DNA from 2 places in the Pseudoalteromonas sp. Of11M-6 genome. Region 2 is predicted to be linked to the other one. Evidence: riboswitches for the same ligand, from Rfam matches in the RefSeq annotation. Region 2 holds a riboswitch; the other holds the start of a gene.

Region 1 (3,426 bases), on a different contig from region 2:
CTTATACAAATGAGCCGTTGCGCCAAGTGCGTAGACCTTATCCAGATCCTCCGCATTGGTATTTGCGGTCACGACCAAAATAGGCACAGCTGGATCTAGCTTTCTCAAACGCTCAGTGGCTTCAAAGCCATCCATCACAGGCATATTCAAATCCATTAGCACGATATCAAACTTACCCACCTCATATACTTCAAGGGCACCTTCACCATGTTCGACATGCGTTACCAATTTTGCTATGGGCTGAAGCATTTTTTCAATCACGCGTGCATTTAGTAAATTATCTTCCACCAGTAAAATGCGAGCCGACACCTGCTCCATTGTATGAGCCGGTACCTGTTGATTGTCAATTTCAATAGGGACTCTCAGGATTGCTCTTGTACCGATTGGCTCCCTTGCACTAAAATCTAATCGTCCTCCAAGCGCTGAGGTGAGTAATTGGCAACGCTTCAGCCCTAACTGCGTGCCTTGAAAATGCTCGCTATGCACAGCTTCTCGTAACTGCTGATAGTCGAACCCAGGCCCAGTATCTTCAACGACAAATTCTAAATATGGTGTATCTTCATCTATAACCAAATCCGCAAATACTTGAATGCTGCCACGCTCAGTAAATTTAATTGCATTATTAACCAATTCACTGATCAACCAACCAACACGCTTACAATCACAATAACAAGTCACATCTAACTCATTACTCAATGCCAAATTAAAAGCGAGAGATTTCTTGTGTGCGGTTAGTTGAAAGGCGATACAAGCTGACTTTATTACTTCTCGCAATGCGACTTGATGACGCTCAATAACCACTTCTTGCTCGGAAAGGTTATTAAAGTCTTGAACCGAATAGAGTAATACATCCAATTGATTTGCTGCGCTTTTCACATGCTGTAATTGCTGCGTTTCTTTGCTCCTCAGATATTCATCTAAATACCCCTGAATGGCCTGCAATGGTGTTCTTAGCTCGTGACTAACGCGCGCTAAAAATCGTGATTTTGAGTGTAATGCATCGTCAGCAAGCTTTCTTGCCGCCTCTAATTTATCGAGTGCTTCAGCAATTTCTCGCGCCATTGGGCGAAATACAAGTTTCGCTTCTATAAACAGTAGCAACAGTCCAAGTAGCCAGATTAACAATTCTATTTTCCTCACCATCTCTGTTTTACTTCGCGCATGCTGCTCGAATAGTGAAACGGCATCATTCAGGTTTGGGAGTATATGCTGAGACGCAGTAAAGATTTGCTCCATTAATTGAGGAGTGGATTGCTGTAACCGAGACCTTGATAAAGTGACAAAAGTAGTACTTTGCAAATCCAACTGCACCGGCCCTTGGTAGTAAAGCGCTGTAAGCGCCTCATTCAGATAAATAGCCTCTCCACTACTTTCTGTTTTAGTTAAAAACTCATGATTACTTTCAAACTTATCAATGGCTTGACGTAGCGCTTCACTATCTCGTTGATTGTCTTGCGCACTATATAGCGCGATACGTTGGGACAACATCCGCTGCATACCCGCAATATTAATTACGTGTGCATCTAGGCTCTGCTGATACAGTAGATATTGCATAACCCCCATCGCCATCGACAACAATATAGCCATAGCAAGTAATGCCCCGATATAACGATTTTTAACTTTACTTATTAGCGACATATTTTTGTTTTTCATCTCATAGCATTGTCTCAGCTGCAATGTTAAGTGTAGTTAACAATCGCATTATTTACAGTCCGATGCTTGACACCTAGACGGCCAAAATGTTTCAATGCGCGTTCACCCTATTTAGATAGTTTGATGCCACGGCGTCAAATTGAGGGCTGGAAGAGGTGCGTTATTCAGGTAACTAAGTGAAGGAGAGCAAACTCCGTTGCAGCTTAGTGAGGGGAATATACGCCGAGAAATTGAGTTATTGTTTGCTAATACTCATTTCGGGCGACTGGGCTGAATCCCAGCGACTGTCACCAACATACTTGGTGGAGAGCTTCTGGTCTTAGAAAAATAAGGCCATTGGCTGCCTTATCCTTTTTAAGTCCATTGCTCTTCGAATTTTAACAGTTCGAAGTTTGGACACCCTCCTAACTCCGAACATGATTTAAGTTCGGTAGAGATGAAATCACAATTCAACTTATCTGACTATCCGTTGTGGACGGCCTTAGTAACGCCTTTTGATGCTGAAAATCAGGTTGATTTTAACGCATTAACGACGCTTGTACGCGATCAAGAGCAAGCTCGTAACGGTATTCTTTTACTAGGCAGTACCGGCGAAGGCCTTGCGCTTACCCAACAAGAACAGCAACAAATCGTTGAGTTTGTTTGCCAGCTCGCCCCAAGCGTACCACTTATGGTTGCCGTTGGCGGCAGTAATCTTGAGCAGCAAACACAATGGGTGCGCTTTTGTAATTCGCAGCCCATTCATGCGCTCTTACTTGGCTCACCAATCTACGCAAAGCCCGGCAAAGTTGGTCTGGCGCATTGGTTTAGTACGCTACTCGATGAGAGCCATAACCCTTGCATGCTCTACAATGTACCTGGTCGCAGTGCCGTTGCTATCGCCCCTGACCTACTCGGCGAACTAGCTTGCCACCCTAATCTGTGGGCACTAAAAGAAGCCAGTGGTGATATTGCCACCTTTGAAGCATTTCGTCAGGCAGCGCCTGATGTCGCCATCTATAGCGGCGACGATGGCCTTATGCCCTACTTTGCACAAGCAGGTGCAACGGGTCTGGTGTCTGTTGCAGCAAACGCATGGCCACAGCAAACCGCAGAATTTGTAAGGCGCTCGTTAAGCGGCACCTCTCCTAATTTATTTACCACTTGGTCAGAAGCTGCAAATAGCTTATTTGCAGTGGCAAATCCCATACCAGTCAAAGTGTTAATGCACTTGCAAGGGAAGCTCACAAGTCCAAACTTGCGCCCGCCACTGACACATTTGGAACTCACCCATACCGATGCGATCACTCGCGCGAACGAAACTATTTTATCTTGGAATTAAGGCAGTAAACATGAGCTGGTTAACCCTACTAAACGATTTAGAAAATGGCACAGTACGTGCGGCAACACAGGATGAGCAAGGCCATTGGCATGCTAACGTAGAAGTAAAACACGGGATCCTTGAGGCATTTAGAAATGGCGTAAATACAGAATTCCCAGGTGGATTTGTTGATAAAGACAACTTAGCACCACGCGGATTTGCTGCCCAAGATGGCGTTCGTATGGTTCCTGGCGGAAGCAGTGTAAGACGTGGCGCTTACGTCGCAGCGGGCACAATCATTATGCCACCGGCTTATGTCAACATTGGTGCCTATATTGATTCAGGTACTATGGTAGATAGTCATGCGTTGGTTGGTTCTTGCGCGCAAATTGGTAAAAATGTCCACCTTAGCGCAGCGGTGCAAGTGGGTGGTGTATTAGAACCAGTTGGAGCAAGCCCTGTTGTTGTTGAGG
Region 2 (3,426 bases):
TGAGGCTTAGCGCCAATGCGTCACTGGCAAACGCCTCTGGAGTGTCTCTGAATATATTGCGTGAAAACTGATCTAAGATAATGATTTCACACAGCGCGCCAAGTGGTGTTGCTCTCCAGCTCGAAAGCTCACCTTGGTGCGCCATTTGGTGCAAAATACCGAAGCGATTTTTTATGATGCGATCAAAGTCCACAGACTTCTTCCACCAATCTGATTCAGTGCATTCAACAAACCAGAATTCGTAGACGTCTTTATAATTCATGATGGCACTCCTAGGGAAAAACAAACTTGATGGTCAGCAGACCCTAACCGTTATAAACAAAGTGCCATCCATTACTCAATAATGCAACTTTTTTATTAGTTCCTAAAAAACAATAAATTCACTTACGCAACCTCTAGTAATTTAGCATGAATTGACTGCACGACCTGATCTGACTCCTGCTGCTCAACTAAAAAGCACAGATTGTGCTTGCTCGCACCATGGCATATCAATCGAATATTAAACTCTGACAACACATCCATCAGGTTAAGTTGGCACTTCTTCAACTGGATCTCAGAACCTATCATGGCCACCAAAGTAAGATTATTTTCAACGGTCACATGACAAAACTCGCCAAGTTCATCCAAACAAGCTTGTTCTAACTCTGGTCGAGAAGCATTCGGCGCATTATCCAGCGTAAGTGCAACACTAATTTCCGAAGTCGTTACCAAGTCAACCGATATATTGTAATTGCTTAAAATGGTGAAGATACGAGCCAAAAAGCCGCTAGCAAGAAGCATTTCAGGGCTCTTTAACGTCAATAGTATTTGGTTTTTGCGTTGTGTCACTGCGCGAATGCCTGCTTGCGCCGTTTTCTCTTTTTCAATCCAAGTGCCACCCGCTTGCGGATCACGGCTTGAACCAACAAATACTGAAATACCTTTACGACTCGCTGGCAATATCGTTGCGGGATGTAACACCTTAGCACCAAATGTCGCCATTTCTGCCGCTTCATCAAAACTCAAACGAGGAATAGGTCTAGCCTTTACACACAAACGCGGATCGGTACTGAAAATACCAACGACATCGGTCCAAATATGCACACTTGACGCGTCAATTGCCTCTGCTAACAATGCAGCACTATAGTCAGAACCGCCACGACCAAGCGTAGTCGTCTGGCCGTATTGGTCACTACCAATAAACCCTTGCGTCACCTGCACTGTGTCGCCAAGTAGCGCGACCAAATTGGTTTGCGCAGCTTCACGCGTAGCTGCAATATTCGGATTCGCTTTACCAAATTGATTATCTGTTTTAAGCACTTTACGCACATCAAATCGCGACGCCTGAACCTGGTTATTACGTAGTATTTGGGTAAACAAATAAGAAGAAAAACGTTCGCCAAAGCTCAACATTTCATCGCATTGCTGTCTGCTAAGTGCAGGTAAACTCGCAAGGCTTTCAAATTCACTGAAAGTTTGCTTGTAACCCTCAACAAGATCAGCATCCAAAGACACTTGGTCGATAATCGCTTGCTGTATGTTTTCAACCGCTGCAACAACCGCTTTGCGCCCGGCCTCATCTTCCTTTTGTTGGGTTAGCGTTACAAGGTGATTGGTTACGCCAGCACACGCACTCACAACGACCACTCGAACATTTGGGTTGTCACGAACAATGTGAGCACAACGAGACATAGCCTCAAAGTCAGCGACACTGGTACCGCCAAATTTGGCTACAACATACTGCGAATTCATTTTCTCTCCTCTCGACTGTTGGCACAGTCAAATTTTATAAGGAGAACTCGGCATGGGATTTCTAAAAAGACGAACGCTTGAAATGACCTTTGCCAGAAGCTCTCCACCAATACGGTGACAGTTCCGAGGATTCAGCCTCGTAAACCGAAGAATCGTTGCGACGAGCAACTTTTCTCCTCGGCGAATACTTCCCTCACTAGTGGTCATTGGTCTCGTCACCTCACACTAACTACCTAAGCATCGCGCCTCTTCTGTTTATTTTGCCTTTGTTAATCTGAATAAAAGCAAAATAAAAGCCCGCAATAAATGCGGGCGATGTGAGAAAATTATCTTTTAGCCGTCTAGGTGTCAAGTTATTTATGAAAAACTTATCCCAAAGCGCTAAAAAATTAAATCCATTGGTCTTAAATAAGCTGACCCGCGAAATACGCGCCACTATATCCAATGGTATATGCGATAAGCAGGTAGATACTCATTTTAAGATAGCTTGAGAAGGTTAATGCTTTAACCTTACTCATTGCAATGATCCCCGCTGCAGAACCAATGATAAGCATAGAGCCACCAACCCCAGTCGCATAAGTAAAGGTTAGCCATTGCGCTGGAGTCATCGTAATATCTGCTTTTAATAGCGCAGCCGTCAAAGGCACGTTATCTACCGCCGCACTCATTAAACCGACCAAGTAGTTTGCGTATTCCGGTGCAAGATGCAGATATAAATCGGTAAACTTAGACAGTACACCGACCTCTTTCAACGCGCCAACTAATAAGAGCACACCCACAAAGAACAACAAGGTGTCATATTCAATTTCACGGATATAGTCGATGATTTTCTTATTAACGTCTTTCTTGCGCATCAAGAATTGCGCCATTAAGAACATCAAAGACAAGCCAAATAAGAAAGTTAGCATCGGCGGTACATGGTATTGCACGCTTAAGAATAACGTAGCAAAAATGGTTGATAAGAAGATGAGCGCAATGGTGATATCGGTCTTTTCAATTCTGCGTAATTCAGCCTTTTCAAAAATGATCTTATCATTCATGCCGATTGATAGCATCGCAGCTAAGATAAATACGCTAAAAATAGAAGGGGCAATTAGTAAAAGCAGATCAGGGATGGTTACTTTATCGGCCAAAAATATCATCAAGGTGGTTACATCACCGGTGATCAATGATACCCCACCGGAGTTAACACTGAAGATGATTAATGTCGCATATCTAATTAGCTTTTTCGGGTCTAATTTCAAAGACATGACTACAGCTAATGAAATAAGCGTCGCGGTGATGTTATCCGATATTGACGAAAATACGAATGCAAAAGCACCGACCAAAAACATTAGCTTGCGTTCGCTAATATGGGTTGGCATGATCCGGTGAACAATATTTTGGATAAACCCTTTTGAGTTCAAGTAGGCCACAAACGTCATGGCAGCCATTAAAAACAGCCAAAGCGTCGCGATTTCCAAAATGTTATGGTCTAGTTCAATTTGTACAATTTCTGGGCTTTGACCATGAATTGGAGAGATAAAGGCGATAATCCAACATAAAGTACCAAAAAAAAGCGTTGTTTTGGCCTTGTTTACGTGAATAATATCTTCTATAACGATGAGTATAAAAGCGATGGCGATCAGGGTTAGAATAATGGGCGTGACCATAATGCGCAAACAACCTGTAATTAAATGTAACAAGGGGTGGGTT

Evidence for each region. Region 2 has a riboswitch for lysine ahead of lysC (lysine-sensitive aspartokinase 3). Riboswitches for the same ligand answer to the same signal wherever they lie in the genome.
Region 1: another riboswitch for lysine. It lies ahead of dapA (4-hydroxy-tetrahydrodipicolinate synthase); the one in region 2 lies ahead of lysC (lysine-sensitive aspartokinase 3).

What each region holds. Positions count from the first base shown of each region.
Region 1 covers NZ_JAKRFW010000012.1:37,912-41,337, reverse strand. Annotated here, with positions in the region: gene MHN32_RS08275 (response regulator) at 1-1,653, opposite strand, end outside; lysine riboswitch at 1,796-1,974, shown strand; gene dapA (4-hydroxy-tetrahydrodipicolinate synthase) at 2,090-2,974, shown strand; gene MHN32_RS08265 (2,3,4,5-tetrahydropyridine-2,6-dicarboxylate N-succinyltransferase) at 2,985-3,426, shown strand, end outside.
Region 2 covers NZ_JAKRFW010000002.1:253,805-257,230, forward strand. Annotated here, with positions in the region: gene MHN32_RS02400 (DUF924 family protein) at 1-262, opposite strand, end outside; gene lysC (lysine-sensitive aspartokinase 3) at 385-1,731, opposite strand; lysine riboswitch at 1,820-1,990, opposite strand; gene nhaD (sodium:proton antiporter NhaD) at 2,136-3,383, opposite strand.